4 regions of the Microbulbifer sp. ARAS458-1 genome follow, and region 2 is predicted to be linked to each of the others. Evidence: predicted binding sites of a transcription regulator. Region 2 holds the regulator's gene; each other region holds the start of a gene.

The links. Region 2 encodes PhoB, which activates phosphate uptake and scavenging genes when phosphate is short. Its sites were predicted from a motif close to TGTCATAAANNTGTAACA; they were not measured.
Region 1: a site for PhoB is predicted at 1,544-1,561, ahead of AAFH99_RS14445 (substrate-binding domain-containing protein). Genes of this name have one in related genera too.
Region 3: a site for PhoB is predicted at 1,294-1,311, ahead of AAFH99_RS11620 (porin). Genes of this name have one in related genera too.
Region 4: a site for PhoB is predicted at 2,238-2,255, ahead of AAFH99_RS12235 (OprO/OprP family phosphate-selective porin). Genes of this name have one in related genera too.

What each region holds. Positions count from the first base shown of each region.
Region 1 covers NZ_CP155838.1:3,474,283-3,478,568, forward strand. Annotated here, with positions in the region: gene nagB-II (glucosamine-6-phosphate deaminase NagB-II) at 1-149, opposite strand, end outside; gene nagK (N-acetylglucosamine kinase) at 242-1,192, opposite strand; gene AAFH99_RS14445 (substrate-binding domain-containing protein) at 1,659-3,023, shown strand; gene AAFH99_RS14450 (DUF6279 family lipoprotein) at 3,089-3,958, shown strand; gene AAFH99_RS14455 (aminotransferase class I/II-fold pyridoxal phosphate-dependent enzyme) at 4,163-4,286, shown strand, end outside.
Region 2 covers NZ_CP155838.1:749,261-753,546, reverse strand. Annotated here, with positions in the region: gene AAFH99_RS03005 (dicarboxylate/amino acid:cation symporter) at 1-276, opposite strand, end outside; gene AAFH99_RS03000 (chorismate--pyruvate lyase family protein) at 634-1,209, shown strand; gene ubiA (4-hydroxybenzoate octaprenyltransferase) at 1,246-2,145, shown strand; gene phoB (phosphate regulon transcriptional regulator PhoB) at 2,276-2,980, shown strand; gene phoR (phosphate regulon sensor histidine kinase PhoR) at 3,279-4,286, shown strand, end outside.
Region 3 covers NZ_CP155838.1:2,806,195-2,810,480, reverse strand. Annotated here, with positions in the region: gene AAFH99_RS11620 (porin) at 1-1,181, opposite strand, end outside; gene AAFH99_RS11615 (methyltransferase) at 1,414-2,034, shown strand; gene msrA (peptide-methionine (S)-S-oxide reductase MsrA) at 2,067-2,696, shown strand; gene AAFH99_RS11605 (sulfurtransferase) at 2,744-3,613, opposite strand; gene AAFH99_RS11600 (alpha/beta fold hydrolase) at 3,737-4,286, opposite strand, start outside.
Region 4 covers NZ_CP155838.1:2,944,008-2,948,293, forward strand. Annotated here, with positions in the region: gene AAFH99_RS12225 (glycosyltransferase) at 1-869, opposite strand, end outside; gene AAFH99_RS12230 (TraB/GumN family protein) at 1,107-2,051, shown strand; gene AAFH99_RS12235 (OprO/OprP family phosphate-selective porin) at 2,334-3,587, shown strand; gene AAFH99_RS12240 (indolepyruvate ferredoxin oxidoreductase family protein) at 3,669-4,286, opposite strand, start outside.

The DNA.
Region 1 (4,286 bases), 1.3 Mb from region 2:
AGTCGTTCGCCCAACGCTTCCATGATCGGTGCGTTGTTCTGCAGTTGTTCGGCAATCCGGCTCGGGGCTTCACGAGCCTCGGTTTCCATTACTGTCATCGCCATAGATGCATCCACCTTGTTGGCCTCACCAGAGGTCACTGCGCTCATAAAATCTATCCGTAACTTTTTCTGAAGTCGTCTTCCGACAACCTGTGTGTTCTAACGATCTGGCTCTGTCGTTCAAAGAGATTCCGGGTTTATTACCCGAACAGCGCCTTGGCATCCGCCTCTTCACGCGCTGTGGACTCACTCTCCCCCAGCGCCGCCAGAGAGTGCTGGGCAAAGTAGACACAGCCCAGCTCCGGCGGATCCAGCGGATCGGAAACCCGCTCCGCCACATGGGGCTTGAGCCAGGGCTTCAGGCGCGGCGCCAGGCCACCGATCATGGACAGGCGCGGAGGTTTGCCCTCCATCAACTTGTCTGCGAGGTCACTGATGTACGCAGCACCATCACGCATGATCGAGGCCGCTACCGGACAATTCGCCTCGGCACATTCCACTACCGGCACCGCCAATTTGGCATACTGACTGGAAGGCTTGCCGGCCATCATTTCAATAACATCGTAGGGGTCATTGGTACCCAGCGCGGATTGCAACTCGCCCTTCAGGTCCGAGTCTCCCGCCAGGCCCTCCATCGCCATCAACAGGTATTTGACCGCTTCCATCCCCAGCCAGGCACCGCTGCCCTTGTCGCCGTGAGGAAAACCATGACCACCGACAATCGCGCTGCGGCCATTCACCCACGAATAACCCACAGACCCGGTGCCAGCGATAATCACGGCACCATCTCCTCCCCGGTGCGCACCCAGGCATGCCGAGTGCTGATCCGTGGTAAGGAACATTTGCTTGAAGGGATGTGCCCAGGCGTTCATCTCGTTGTAGAGACGGGGCATATTCACCCCAGCCAGACCCACACCTGCAACCAGCTCTCCCAGAGTTTCCGCAGGCAGGCCGGCATCGGCCACCGCCAGTGCGGCAGAACGCACAATGGAATCAATGGTTTGCGCATAGCCATGAAGGGGGTTCGCGGGCCCGGAGACTCCGGTGCCCAACAGGCGATTGCTGGCGTCATAGACTGATGCACGGCACTTGCTACCACCGCCATCGACGCCAATGAAAAGAATGTCCCTGCTGTCTCTCAAAGCAACCATCTAACCGGCCCCTAAGATTTTCTATTGTTATGTGTCCTTGCCGGATTCCCCACCGCATTCACTGCGCCCCAGAGGATTCCAGCTGGGCGTCATCGACGCCTCTGCCAATATGTGAGAAATACTACAAGACAAATGACAGCGTTGTCATGCCTTTTTTCAAAAAAAACCCGAAGATTTGTCCCATTATATGCTGAATTTCCGTGCCTTTTGGTGAAAAAAACGTCGCCATAGCCCCTCAGGGCCAGCCCCGACGGTGGCAGGCGTACAAAAAACAACCTTCAATCTTTTCCCCCACGTCTTCACCTCGACCCGGTAACCGCCCCTCGCGCGTGTGGACCAGTTCAATCCACTTGCAATAAATTGGTCACACTTTTCTGCGATAAAGCGCGCGCCCGCGCTGGATTACAAGTAACAGCAATCACCAGCGCGAGCCTTGGGAACGTATTTCGTAGTGACAGGGGGCAGAATGAAACGCGATCTATCGCGCCGAGGGACAATTTTACCGAAGGATTTACTCGCAGTACTGCTGCGGCTTGTCCTGACTGCAGGCGTGCTGTTCAGTGGTCTCGCGTCTGCCGCCGACAGCAGTCGGGTTCTATTCCGCCTGACCGGCTCCAACACCGTGGGGGCAGACCTCGCGCCCGCACTGGTAAAAGACTACCTGAAATCCATAGGGGCGACAGAAATCCGGCAGCGCACCGAGGGCGAAAAGCACTGGATTCACGCGGACCTTGAGGGTGAGCAGGTAGTGGTACCTATCATCGCTCTGGGATCCAGCACCGGTTTCAAAGCATTGGATAGCGACACCGCAGACATCGGCATGGCTTCGCGGCGTATTAAAGGCAAAGAAGTCGAGCTACTGGCGCGTTTTGGTGACTTCACCAGTGCCCAGGCAGAGCACGTCATTGGCCTCGATGCACTGGTGATCACTGTGCACAAGGACAACCCAATCAATCGCCTCACCCTCGCACAGCTGGCCCAGATTTACAGTGGCGAGATCCGCAACTGGTCCCAACTGGGCGGCCCGGATCTGCCGATACGGCCACTACACCGGGATATCGAATCGGGCACCCGTGCCACTTTCGACAGCGAAGTTTTCGGCAGCACCCGCCCGGCAAAACCCTTCGTTTACGAGGTCTCCGGTAACCACGAGACCCGTGCGCTGGTTGAGCAGGATCGCGCCGCCATTGGCTACCTGCCATTTGCAGATTCCGATGGCATGCACAAGGTCGCAATCAAGTCCGGGGAGTTGGCGGCGGTGGTCCCGGATCGTGGCATTATCGCCACCGAGGACTTCCCCCTGACTCGACGTCTGTACCTGTACCGCAACCCGGGGCGCTTCAACGCGCAGGTCGATGCTTTTCTGAAGTTCGTTGAGTCTCCCGCAGGACAGCAGATCGTTGAGGCAATCGGTTTTATCAACCTGACACCGGTGTCCCTGAAGTTGCCCGCCTACGCCAACGCACCGGATAGCTATCGCCAGTTGATGGAGAACGGATCGCGCCTGAGCATCTCTTTCCGCTTTGCCGATGGCAGCACAGAACTGGATAACCGTGCCCTGCGCGACCTGCACCGGTTGCAGGAATTTATGGCCCAGGAGGAAAACCGCGACCTATCGCTGACCCTGGTGGGTTTTTCCGACCGCAAATCCAACCAGAATATCGCGGACCTTATTTCACGCTTCCGCGCCCTCAAGGTTCAGGGGGCACTTCTGCGGGATCATCAAATGGGCGACAGCCAGATTATGGCGGTTGGCGCCTTTGCACCGCTCACTGCCGATAGCGAACAGGGACCAGTGAAAAACAGTCGTGTCGAAGTCTGGATAAATTGATGAATCAGCCAAAGTAACACGCAAAGAAACAGCGGTGGTCGGGTACAGCAACTATATTTAACGCCATGACCACCGCAATCGTGACGCAATCCTCTCGCCCCAGCTCCCGTGCTGTCATCCTGTTGATGGCGGCACTTCTGTTGCTGCTTTCCGCCTGTTCCAGTGTGCGCCTCGCCTATGGCCATCTTGACTGGTGGATGGACCGCACCCTGAATAAATATCTCGATCTTGATGGCGCCCAGAAAGACCTGCTGCAGCAACGCGTCGATGAGTTTCATCGCTGGCACCGCCAGACGCAACTGCCCCGCTACGCGGATTATCTCGAAGAGCTTGCTGGCAAGGTCGACGACGCCGACACCAGCCCGACGAAACTGGCGGCCATCGAAGCCCGCGTAGACGCTTTCTGGCACGCCTCGATCACGATGTTGAGCGATCTGATGCTCCCGATCCTGGTGCAACTGGATGACAAACAGATCGATCAGCTCAGTGAGAACATGGAAGATGAGCGTGAGAAGTCTCTGAAGAAGTGGGACAAAGCGCAGCGCAAGCGGGAAAAGGAGTTTCGCAAGCAGGCAGAGCGCTGGCTTGGCGACCTGACGGGCGCACAGGAGTCCATGATTGATCGGCAGGTCGCCACCACCACCTTCGACCCCAAACGCCGGGATGCCCAACGGCAGCTATGGACTGCGGCATTTCTCGACACTTTGCGCAATAAACCACAAGGCTATGAGGCCCGCTTGCGCGCCCTGCTGATCGATCCTCAATCCCTGTGGTCGGACGACTATCGCAAGATGCAGGATCAGTTGCGCGCTCAGGCCAGAACCCTCGCTACGGAAATTCTTGAAAGTGCTACGCCAGAGCAACGTGCTCATCTGAAAAACACACTCCTGGAGTACGCCGCAGACTTTCGACACCTGGCGGCACAGCAACACTGACTGCCCGGCAACCCTAGTCTGTTTCAACTGCAACAAATTCCCTGCCACTTTTTCTCCCGTAATTCGCTGTTTTTACCGGGTTTTCCGGCAAAAAAGTGTCATAAAACATGACGCAATCCGCCCTCTGCTGATAAGCTCCCGTCCCGGAAACTTCCTGGGGAAGTTGTCTGTCAAGAGTTGTCCATCAAGAGAAGAGGATTTTCCGTGCGTATCGAGACCGCCCAACGCGACCAGCTGCAACAGTGGGAAAAAGAACTGGACCAGCAATACCAGCGCATTTGTCAGCACAACCTGAGCCTGGACCTCACCCGCGGTAAACCGGCGGCGG
Region 2 (4,286 bases):
CAGCAGTGTTTTCCCCGCCAACACCCCAACCCGGCTACCCTCAGACAGCGCACAGGCACCACAAATCAGCGATACCAGCACCAGCGGTACTACCATCAACTTCAGCGACGCAATGAAAATCCGCCCGATGATGTCGAACAGACCATTGGTGAGGTAGTTGTTGATAAATTCGGTAACCGTCGCACCCAACACCTGACTGGAGTTGAGTACATTGAACAACAGGCCAAGCAAGATCCCCGTGATCATGGCCAGTACGATTTTTTTGGTAAGCCCCATGGTCCGTCCTGTTTTTGCATCTACCTTTCAAATGGCAGATTTTCTGATCGTTTTCAGCGCTAATTATATTCGGGCGAAGGTGGTGATACCGGGTACAGTCTTGTGAGACCTTCAAAAACAGGATGTTTTTGCAGAGCCCCCATGGATGGATTCACGGGGGGCCGCCTAGGTCGTGTCTCACAAGACTGTGCCCGGTAGCGCCACCGCCACCGGGTTTGTTCAGAGCCTCTTATCTGGGTAAAGGCAGTGCGCCACTATATCCACCCCACCCCCAAGGGGCAAAGCGAGTTCCCCTGAAACCCTCGTCAGGTACAATGCGGTTAATTCAAACCAGCATAACCCCGCGCGGAGTCTGCGTTGTACCACTCCCCCTTTGAGGCCATCGGCGACTGGCACCCACAACCCCTCGAAAGCTTGCACGGCCACACCCCGCCGGACCACCTCCTGCCCTGGCTGCAACACAAAGGGTCCCTCACCGCCGCCCTCAAACACCTGAGCCACGGCGAGTTTAGCGTACAAATACTCAACCAGGGTTGGCACATCCCCAACCTCGAAGAGCGCCGCGCCCTCAACCTCAAGGAACGCACCCGCGCCCTGATCCGCGAAGTCCTGCTCTACGGCAGCGACACCCAGCCCTGGGTCTACGCCCGCAGCGTCCTCCCCGAGCGTACCCTCGCCGGGAAATCCCGCTACCTGCGCAGCCTCGACAACCGCCCCCTGGGCGAGCTCCTGTTCAGCCAGCCGGACATCCGCCGCGGCCCCATCGTCCTCAACCGGCTCAAACGCAACTCCCAGTGCCAGCTGGCAGAGCTGGACCAGAGCGAAGCCCATGCCTGGGGCCGCCGCTCCACCTTCTGGCTGCACGACAAACCTCTGCTGGTTGCAGAGACCTTCCTCAGCGGGTTCAATCCCCACAAACCGCCAATGACCTAGTGCCCTGAAGAAACGGGAAAGAATACGGGAACTGCCATGCAAGCCATTCGCCAACAAGTCCAGCAGCGCTTCGCGCAGCACTGGCCCAGCGTACAGCCCTACTGGCAACTGGCGCGACTGGACAGGCCCATCGGCTCACTGCTGTTGCTGTGGCCAACCTGGGCCGCACTGTGGATTGCCGCCAAAGGCTGGCCGGGGCTGCACCTGTTTGTGGTGTTTACCCTGGGTGTAATTCTTACCCGCGCCGCCGGCTGTGCCATCAATGACTTCGCCGACCGCGAGATCGACGGCCACGTAAAGCGCACCAGCCAGCGTCCCCTGGCCACTGGCGCCGCCACCCCAAAAGGCGCACTGATGCTGTTCGCCGGCCTGATGCTGCTGGCATTTCTGCTGGTGCTCACCACCAACAAACTGACCATTTTGCTGTCACTGCCGGCGCTGGTGCTGGCCTTCTGCTATCCCTTCGCCAAACGCTACACCCATTTGCCACAGGTGGTACTGGGTGCGGCGTTCAGTATGGGAATCCCTATGGCATTTGCCGCGGTCACCAACGCGGTGCCGGCGGTAGCCTGGGTGCTGTTTACCGCAAACCTGCTTTGGACCGTGGCCTACGATACCTTTTATGCCATGGTTGACCGGGACGACGATCTGAAGATCGGGGTGAAATCCACAGCCATCCTGTTCGGCGATATGGACCGGGCGATGACCGGCTGCCTGCAGGGCATGGTGATTCTGGCCTTACTGATGCTGGGAGGGCGCGCGGAGCTCGGTACGCTGTATTACTGCGGGGTTGCGGCGGCGGGCGGGCTATTTTGCTATCAGCAGTGGCTGATTCGCGATCGGCAACGGGAACCCTGCTTCAAGGCATTTCTCAATAACAACTGGGTCGGAATGGCAATTTTCCTGGGTATTTTTTCTCATTATCTGTGGAATTAGGCGCAAGCGGCCACCCGCAAACCGGGCTTCCCGTACGGCTGTCATATTTTTGTCACTAAAGTGACGTTAAATGGCCACTCTAGAATAGTCAGTTAAATGACAATCACTTCAGTTAGGGTATGGCAGGCAGATGCACAGCAAGACGATCCTCATAGTCGACGACGAAGCCCCGGTGCGGGATATGTTACGGGTAGCTCTGGAAATGGCGGATTACCGTTGTCTTGAGGCGGAAAATGCCCAGGCGGCCCACGCGCTGGTAATCGATGAAAAGCCGGATCTGATTCTGTTGGACTGGATGCTGCCGGATGTTTCCGGTGTTGAGCTGGCCCGCCGCCTGAAGCGGGATGAACTGACTTCTTCGCTGCCGATCATCATGCTTACCGCTAAGGGTGAGGAAGACCACAAGATCAAGGGTCTGGAGACCGGTGCGGACGATTACATTACCAAGCCGTTTTCACCCCGCGAGCTGGTAGCGCGCCTGAAGGCGGTGTTGCGCCGCGCGGGCCCGAGCACGCCGGAGGAGCCGCTGACCGCGGGTGGCCTGGTGCTGGATCCGATCAGCCACCGGGTGACGATCAATGGCAATCCGGTGGATATGGGCCCGACCGAGTTCCGCCTGCTGACGTTTTTCCTGAGTCATCAGGAGCGCGCTTACACCCGTACCCAGTTGCTGGACCATGTTTGGGGGGGCAACGTGTATGTTGAGGAGCGCACCGTGGATGTTCACATCCGTCGCCTGCGCAAAGCCCTGACCGTCGATGGCCACGAGCGCTACATCCAGACCGTGCGCGGCACCGGCTACCGCTTTTCTGTACAGACCGCGGAAAGGGTGTAACCTACACCCAAGAATTGTAGAGGGCTCCGTAGCGGGTCCTGTGGCGGTCGAGCCCCGGGTATAAGTTTTTGAAAAAATTGTCGGGAGCAATTTTCAGCAGCTTTAGCTGCCCGTAGGGCTGAGCACAGGGATGTGCTCAGCTAAACCGCTGTGAATACTTCCCTGTACGCTGCGTCGGCGACATCCCTGTCGCCGACGCTTTCAAAAACGCTTACCCGGCACTCGACCTTCGCTTAGAACCTCGGTAGTTTTTCCAGTTACCGGGTTTACCTACCTGAAACAAGATGGCCAAACCATCATGCTCGATCGCAGTATTGGCGAGTTTTCCCGCTTTATCATTATCGCCCTCGGCACCACCATTCTCGGTTTTGCCAGCGGCCACTGGTGGCTGGCGCTGTGCGCTGGTCTTGCCGCCTATGTTTTCTGGTTGCTGTGGCAACAAAATCAATTTGATCGCTGGCTCGCCAACGGCCGCCGCGGCCCGGCGCCGACGAATTTTGGCGTGTGGGGGGATATCACCGACGATTTCTACCGCATGCAGCGCCGTCACCGCAAAGAGAAGCAGAAGCTGCACGCGATGCTGCGGCGGGTTCAGGACAGCACCAGTGCATTGCGCGAGGGTATTGTGGCGCTGGAGGACGATGGCAATCTGGCGTGGTGGAATCCGGCCGCCGGGCAAATGTTGCGTTTACAGACGGACGATGCAGGCCAGCCACTGGTCAATTTTGTGCGCGACCCGCGTTTTGTCGAGCATATGTACGAGCGTATGGGTGGCGGCAAGCGGGCGAATCAGCAGCCGATCACGCTGCCGGCACCGGGGGATGATTCACGGATTCTACAAGTGGAGGTGACGCGCTTCGGCCAGGATGAGGCGCTGGTGATTGTGCGGGATATTACCCGGCTGCATAACCTGGAGCAGATGCGGCGGGATTTCGTGGCGAATGTTTCCCATGAGCTGCGCACGCCGCTGACGGTGATCGCCGGTTACCTGGAGACGCTGCAGATGAGTGGCCAGGCGCCGCGCAATTGGGACAGACCCCTGGGGCAGATGAGTGAGCAGACGGTGCGTATGACCAGTCTGGTCAACGATCTGCTGCTGCTGGCGCGGCTGGAGACATCCGAACGCGACAGTGGGCGCGACCAGGTTTCGGTGCGCGAGCTGATGGAGCGGGTGGCTGGCGAGGCCCGCTCACTGAGTGGCGAGCGCCACGTGATTTCCGTAGCCTGCGATGAGGATTGCACGATTACCGGCGACGCCGGCGAGCTGCACAGTGCTTTCGCCAACCTGGCGTTCAACGCGGTGAAG
Region 3 (4,286 bases), 2.0 Mb from region 2:
CCGTTTTCCCAGTACAGGCGCACCCGCTCATTCCAGCGATACTGAACACCGAGGTAGTACTGGGCCAGTTTATAGCGGTTGGCGTCGACCAGTGCGGCGTCAAATTCCGGGTCATCGGAAACCAGATAGTTGTGGCCGCCATAAACGGAATAGCAATTGTCTTTTCCCCAGGTGTAGCTGAGAAAGGATTCTGACCCTTTGGCATCGAAGAAGTTGGTGATGCCGACAACCGAGCCTGCCGGAGCGAGCTCGTTATTCTGGGAGCGCTGGAACACCACTGCGCCGTAAAAGCCTTTGGCAAAAGCCTCTTTGCCGTAGTACATACCCAGCGCGGTGGTCCAGTCGTTACTACTTGAGTTGATCGGGTAGTTGCTATCAATCAGTACGCGCTCGCCGCTGGAGAGATCATACACAAGTCCATTGTCGGTCTGGATATCCAGTTTGACCCGATTGTAGGCGGCACCGATAAAGAAGCCGTCACCAATATCGGCGCGGTACACGGCGGCAATGCCGTGGCTGATACCGTATTCGCAATCACCGTGGGGGCACTCCAGTTCCATACCCGGGCCCAGGTCCACGTTGATCTCAAGGTCCGCCACGTGCGCCGCGTACTGCACCCCGATTTTGAATTCGCCCGCTTCCGTTTCCCAGGATTTACGCCAGGCCAGGGCACTGTCCGCACGGCCGGTTCCGGTAACACCGCCATCGGTGCCCAGAGCATAAGTACCGCTGGCGAGGCCGCCGGAGACGTTGTACCAGTCGGTGATGTAAGTCACTTCGTAGTACACACCCCACTGTTTGCCCGCGGAAAATTCCCCCCACTTGGGGTGTTTGGCAAAGCCGTGTCCCTGTCTGAGGTAAAGTGAGCGTTGTGTTTCACCGAGTGCCGCCTGCTGGTCGCCCTGAATTACCACATTCCCCGCAGAGTTGATCGCATTGACCCCCCACTCGACATTGAAGCCGGTATCCCAGAGATCGTAGGCAGGAACGTTGAGGCCAATTCGAATACGCGACGCGCCGTTTTGCATGGAGGTATCGCCGAAGCTGTTGACCATGTGGGCGGTCAGGTAGCCCTCCATATACAGGGTGACCTGATTGGACTGGTAGATAGGCACTGCTTGCGTTCCGGAGGCTGCGGTAATCGCGGTGGCGGCTAATAAAGTGCGGCGGAAATTTGGCATGATGGGGTGCTCGTTTGCCTGTTTTTCTGCGTACACGAATTTGAGGGTCGGGCAATCGATACAAATCCGTATTTTTGTAATTGCAAAAATAGACCAGCTGGCCAGTCTGGTTTGTCATAATGATGGGACTTCGCAGAAATGGCATTGGCTACATTTTTTTTGTAGTTTTAGCCGCAATCGGATGGGCACTGGATTACGTTCAGATTGATTGGTTACCTAAGGGGGAGACACATTGAGTGAAAGCCAAACGCTAAGCCGCCAGATGTTTGGGCTAACCGTGCGAAAAAATGCGCACCCGGATATGCGCAGGTTGCGTCGCGAGGCGGGCGACGCCAGTCTTCACGGGAACAAGTTCTGGAAGAGTTCCTGTCTCACCATGGACTACCTGAAAAAGCACCCGCTCAAGAAGGGGGCGAGGGTGCTGGATCTGGGCTGTGGCTGGGGCCTCGGAGGGATTTTTTGTGCCAAGCAGTTTGATGCCAGGGTGACCTCACTGGATGCTGATCCCAGTGTATTCCCCTTTGCGGAATACCACGCACAGCTTAATGGCGTGGAGATCACAACCTGGCGTTGCCGCTATGAGAAAGTCACTGCTGCCGCGCTGCGCGAATTTGATGCGGTAATCGGTACGGATATCTGTTTCTGGGATCAGCTGGAGGCACCACTCTACAATTTGACTCGTCGGGCGCTGCGCGCGGGTGTCGGCCGTGTGATGTTGGTGGACCCCGGGCGGTCACCTTTCCGGCGTCTCGGCGAGCGCGCTGTAGAAAAACTCGACGCCCAGTATTTCGAGTGGCAGACTCTCCGCCCAATGAAGGCCTCGGGGTGCATTATGCTCGCAGGCAATGAATAGATCCGCTCGTCCACGGCAAATCGAGGTATACCATGCAGTTCGACAAGTCTCGTATCCCCACTCCCGAAGATGCGCTTCCGGGGCGCGCCGAAGCAATGCCAATCAGTGGCAAGCACTTTGTCTCTGGGCATTCGATGGTGGAACCATTTCCGGAAGGGTTAGAGCTGGCGGTGTTTGGCATGGGCTGCTTCTGGGGGGCCGAACGTCTGTTTTGGGAGATTGAAGGTGTTTGGGTAACCGCGGTGGGTTATGCCGGCGGTATTACCCCTAACCCGACTTACCGGGAAGTCTGTAGTGGTGGTACTGGCCATGCGGAAGTGGTGCTGGTGGTGTTTGACCCGAAGGTGGTCAGTTACGACGAATTGCTGCGCCGTTTCTGGGAGGAGCATGATCCGACCCAGGGGATGCGTCAGGGCAATGATCTGGGCACTCAGTACCGCTCGGTAATCTACACCTACGGATCCGAGCAGGCGAAACAGGCCAAATCATCGGAAGCAGCCTTCCAGCAGGCATTGCAGCAAAAAGGCTACGGCGAAATCACCACAGAAATTCTACCCGCTCCGACGTTCTACTATGCGGAAGAAGATCACCAGCAATACCTGGCGAAAAACCCGGGCGGGTACTGCGGGTTGGCTGGAACCGGTGCCTGTTTGCTCCGGTAAGGGTGTTGTCGTCGTACCACCGACGGGCAGCGACTCCTCTAAGGGCGTCAGGCGGAAGCGGCGGTGTTACGCGGATATAGAATATGCGCACACCAGTCGCTCCAGCTTCCCGGGTACAGGCGCGCCGCGCGCCCGATCAGGAACAGGGAGAACAGGTTTACACAGGCAGTGACTCCGGATCCACAGTAACAGACGATATCATCGTCTGCCGGAATACTCTGCCAATGTTCCTTCAGTGCTGTAGTAGGGCGCAGCACCCCGTCTTCATCGGTGATGGCCTGCCACGGCTTGTTGATGGCACCAGGGATATGCCCCGCAATAGGGTCGATGGGTTCTTCATTCCCCAGAAAGCGTTTGCTCTCGCGCGCATCCACCAGTTGCCACGGTGGGGTATTCAGGTGGGGGTAAATGTCGTCGTAACTCAGCAGATCCTGCGCCTCCGCTTTCGCGGAAAAATTACCAGTGGCCAGGGGTTGGGCTTCGCCGCTCTCGGTATCCAGTTCCGCCCGTTTCCAGGCTCCAAAACCGCCATTCAATATTGCCACGCGCGTATGACCGAAGTGCCGCAGTATCCACCAGGCTCGTGCGGCAAAGGCGAAGCGTTGGGCGTCGTACACCACAACCTGGGTATCGGAATTAATACCTTTGGTACGCGCAAATTCGGCAAACTGTTGCGGTGAGGGGAAGGGGTGTCGACCGCCATAGCGATCACAGGGGGCGGAAAGGTCCCTGTGCAGACTGGCGTACTGGGCGCCAGGAATATGTTCTTCGAGGAAGGCGTTGGCCCCAGCCTCGCTATCTGCCAGATCGTACCGGCAATCCAGAATGACCACGTGGCCATCCGTGTCTTGGTGTCCCTTTTTATGCGCCAGTAGTGCCGCCAGCTCGGAGACTTCAATCACACCCTGATAGTTCATAGCTACTGCTTTTTTATCGTCATTATGGGCATCAAATTAAGCCTCCGCAGTGCATTTGTCCAGCCTCTTGATAGGGGGTGGGAACTGGCCAGGCCGCAATAGTGGCCGGCAGTGCAGGATCTCTTAATACAGCTCGGAATATCGGTTGCCGCCCGGCGTCTGTCGGTGTCGCTGGGCTTCGTCGCGCGCGTTTCCTGCTCCCTCTGGGGCGTCCTCTGATTGAGGGGTGTCCTGGCTGGCCGGTGGGGTCGGTGTCGCTGTTGATGTTTCTGCGGGGATACTGGAGCTGGTCTGGCCGGTTTGCGTTTCTTCAGTGGGAGTGGGAGCGGAATCCTCTTGCTCCTGCTGCTTTCTCAGTTCGGCAATTTTCTGCTCCAGTTCCTTTTGGCGCGCCAGCTCGGCCTCGCGGCATTGGGCAACAACATCCGCGACAGGCTGGTCCGGGTTATCGAGAAAGTCTGCGGCCGCCTGCTCTGCGCAGTCGCTCGCTGAAATTACGTCGTGCGCGAGGTGTGGGAAGAGTACCCACTGGTGATTCGGCAATTTTTTTCGGGCTTTGTTTGCGTCCTCTGCAGATAGAACTGGGTCCAGCGCACCGTGCATGACCAGCGCCGGGATAGCTGTCTGCACTGCTCTCGACTCCACCATCGGTGCGGAAGGAATGGCCCAAATG
Region 4 (4,286 bases), 1.8 Mb from region 2:
GCCAGGTCGAAGGTTATCCGTGCACTGGCGTAGAGCTCGCGCATATCCCTGCGCGCGCCGAGAAACAGAACATGTTCGGCAAGGCCCATGGCTTCCGCCCGTCTTTCCAGGCCGCGGGCAAACTTTTTCTGCCCGGGAAGCGCCTCTCCGACCACCAGCCCAAACAGGTCGTCGCGCGTTTTTTTCAACTCGGCCAACAATTCGAGAAACCGTTCCTGGCCACGCCCGGGGCCGATGTCACCGGGTAGCAACAGCCAGCTGCGACCTTCAATCTGCGGGAAGCTGTTCAGCAGCCGATGTTGCCAGTGCCCGGAGACCGGGGCGCGCCGATCCAGTTCTCGGGTGTTCACTCCACGGTAGATAACCTGGATTCCCTGTTCACAGGACCCGGGCTCAGCAACCGGCATGGAGAAACGCTGTGACATCCGCTGCGCGAGATTCCGTGAAGAGGCCAATACTAATTCACCACGCGACACCGCGCCGTTCTGCCAGGCCCCGCTGAACGGCCCACCCGCTGGCCAGCGGTGCAGCGCTGTTACCAACCGTGGACGCGTCGTCTCAGGCAGGCGGGACCACACTTTCCAACCGTGCCAACTGCACAGGGAGTCGCGACATAGAAGGACATCCGCCTGCAGAGATTCAAGCTGATGATACAGACGGCGGTGCAGGCGGTGGTTGAAAAACCCTTTGCGATTTACCGGTAACTCCAGATGTTGGCAATTGTGCAACGTCAGACGGGATACCAGCGTACCACCAGCCGAGATCACCGAAGACTCATGCCCCTGGCGGGCCAGCTCCTGGGCAAACTCCAGTGTTTCCTGGGCCAACTTGCTGCCGTCCATGGACGGTACCAATTGAACAATCCGCATGCGACTCGATCCTAAACGACTCCTGTCCTGATCATTACATTGTACCGGCAAATTCTGCGCCACAAGCCACATTTTTATTTTCTCGCGACCGCTTCACAAAACCTGCGGAATCCCGTCACCCTCGCGGCCGAAAAGCGGGGTATCATGGCTCGCGGCCGAATGACCGGCATAGACTTCAACAAAAGAGCCCACCGCGACAAATGGGCTACTCGAATAACAGTGGAAGGAAACACACGAATGGCAACTCAAGGCGTATCTTCAACCTCGATACCGGGTCTTACCAGGAAGGGTCTTTTCACCCGCTGGCTCGCCAGCTTCAGTATTGCCCTTTTGGCAATAGCGCTGGCGGCTTCCGCACAGGCGGCAAATGATCGAGGTCTTCTGCTGGAGGCAAAAAAGGGGGAGAAGCGCGTTTACCTGCTGGGATCCATCCACCTCGCCGACAAAAGCTTTTACCCACTGCGCGACCAGATTGAGCGCGCTTACTCCAGCAGCGACGCGCTGGTTGTGGAGGCGGATATTCTCGCCATGGAAACCGATCCGGCGCTGCAAATGAAAATCATGCAGGAGTCGGTTTATCCTGCGGGCCAGCAACTGAAAGACCACATTTCACCCGCGGTGTATAAACAGTTGCAGGATTGGCTGGCCAAACGACAGATTCCAGAGCAAAACTTTAGCCGCCTGCGCCCGGCAATTGCCATGATCACCCTCAGCATGATTGAAATGCAGGCCCGGGGACTGGACCCTAAAGCGGGTATTGATCGCCATTTCCTCAACCAGGCCCACCGGAACAACGGGACCATTCTTGAACTGGAAAGCGTGCTCGGACAGATCGAAATGCTGAACAATCTCGACAATCCCGAACTGTACCTGCAACAGACCCTTGCTCAGGTATCCGAAATGGACAGTTTTGTCCCGCGCATCACCAAGGCATGGAAAAAGGGAGACCAGAACGACATATACGACCTGGTGATCCGAGAAAGCCTGGAGGAAAACCCCGGGTTTGCCCCGCTGTTCGACAAACTTTTCTATCAACGCAACCAGACAATGGCTGAGAAAATCCGCGACTTCAGCGCGGATTACAATACCCTGTTTGTCGTAGTTGGCGCCGGGCATCTCGTAGGAAAGAAATCCGTTACGGAGTTACTCGAAGAAGCCGGCTATTCCATCGAGCAAATCTGACATATCGCGCCCTCTACGAGCCCGGCAACGCCGGGCTCCATCCCTCCTTACCGATACTCATCGTTTATTTCGACAATTCCGCTGTGCCATTGGGTTTCTCGCGCAAAATACTCCCACTCAAGTGGACTATTATCCCTATGCATATCGGCGTTATGGGATATGTCTTTCAGACCCGCCGCTAGCAGATGTTACGGAAATATTTCATTTCTGCGCGCGTTATGTTTCCATTGCGCCCCAAATTTTTATCAATCGTTTTTCATAACGCTGCGATCAGGAGTTCCAATGAAAGCCTCAGGTACAGGGAAAATGGGCAAGGCGCTCGCCGCGGTCACATGCAGCCTGCTTTCCATCACCGCCATCGCCGACGACGCTGAAACCAAGGGCGGACTGAAAATCACTTCGGACGACGGCAATTTTTCTGCCTCGCTGGGGGGGCGCATCCACTTCGATACCTATCTTTTCGACACCGATATCGAAGATCCCGTAAGTACCACGGAATTTCGTCGCGCGCGAATCACCCTGAAAGGCAGTATCTACGACTGGAAATACGTGCTGGAGCAGGACTTCGCCGCGGGCGACACCCACGCAGGCTTTCGCGACGTGTTTATTGCCCATAAATTTCTAGATGGCGAAATTCGTATCGGACAGTTCAAGCCGTTCCGTTCAATGGCGGAAATGACCAGCTCCAATGAGATAACCATGCTGGAGCGACCTTTCTCCAGCGCCACCGGCCTGTATGACGGTTACCAGTTCCAACAGGGTATTGGCTGGACCGGCGTTCTGGACTGCTTCACTCTAGGAATGATGGCCTTCAACCTCCGCGATGCTGCCGAGTCTCGCAATGAAGGGGTCGGAGCCGCCGGGCGGCTGGCCTGGGCACCCATCAATACCGATCACGCGGTATTCCATTTAGGCACCTACCTAAGCTATGAGAATGCCAATCGCGACTCCGGCGATCTATACGCAGAGGCCGACTATGCTGGGCGCCGCGGCCCTTCGCAACTAATGGCGCTGACACCCGGCGATCTGGGCGAAGACGCGTCTTACGCCGGCTTTGAAATCGCAGGCAGTTACGGGCCGCTCTACCTTCAGGCGGAATACGCTATCGGGGAGTTTGAGGCAGACTACTACCTGACCGAAGTCGAATTTGAAGATGAATTTGGTGCGCCACCTCCCTTCTACTGCGACCCGATGTTCGGCTGCTATATTGACGATCAATCCGTACACACCTGGTATGTGCAGGGCAGCTGGATGATTACCGGTGAACACAAGACCTACAGCAAGAAACGCGGTGCCTTCAATTCCGCCAAACCTTCTGGCAACGGCCTGTGGGGCGGAGCCTGGGAACTGACAGCCCGCTACGACACCATGGAAAACCGCGACATTCACAGTCTCGAAGCCAGCAGTGCACAGATCGGCCTCAACTATTACGCCAATCGTAATGTGCGCGTGATGATGAATATGATCTTCGGTGATGATGACTTTACTGGCGACAACACCAATCAGCTTGGCCTACGAGTACAGATGGCCTGGTAAGCAGGTTCTGGTGTGTTGAGCTAAAGAGCACAAAAAAAGCGAGCTATTTAGCTCGCTTTTTTTGTATCCAATTTTCTATCCCTACCCCACCTGCTGTGCCTTGGCGGGGTCAAACACTTCTACTTGTGAAGTCTCCGGAACTTCCACTTTCGGATTATAAAAACGCTGTAACGCCTGATTGCGAGCCTGGTGTGCGAGTTTTACATTTTCTTCCTTGATTACACCGTAACCACGAATCTGGTCTGGATAGCTCAGCAGTTCAATCGCCGCTGCGTGGTTCTCGGCATTCAATCGGCCCAGTACTTCGTCGACAATTTTTTCGTATTCGGTAATCAGGCCACGCTCCATTTTGCGCTCTGCGGTGTAACCGAAAATATCCAGCGCGCTGCCGCGCAGGAATCGAAACTTTGCCAGTACACCGAACGCCTTGTGCATCCAGCCGCCGAATTTGAGTTTGCGCGGGCGCCCGGTATTTTTATCGAACGGGCTCAAAAGTGGTGGTGCCAGATTGAATTCCAGCTCGAAGTCTCCGGCAAAATTCTCTTTCAGGGACTCAATAAAACGCCCATCGGAGTACAGACGCGCCACTTCGTACTCGTCCTTGTACGCGAGGAGTTTGGCGTAATGCCTTGCCACCACCTCGGCCAGTGCCTCACTGCCCGGCACCTTGAGAATCTCCGCGTCCTTCACCTTGTCTAC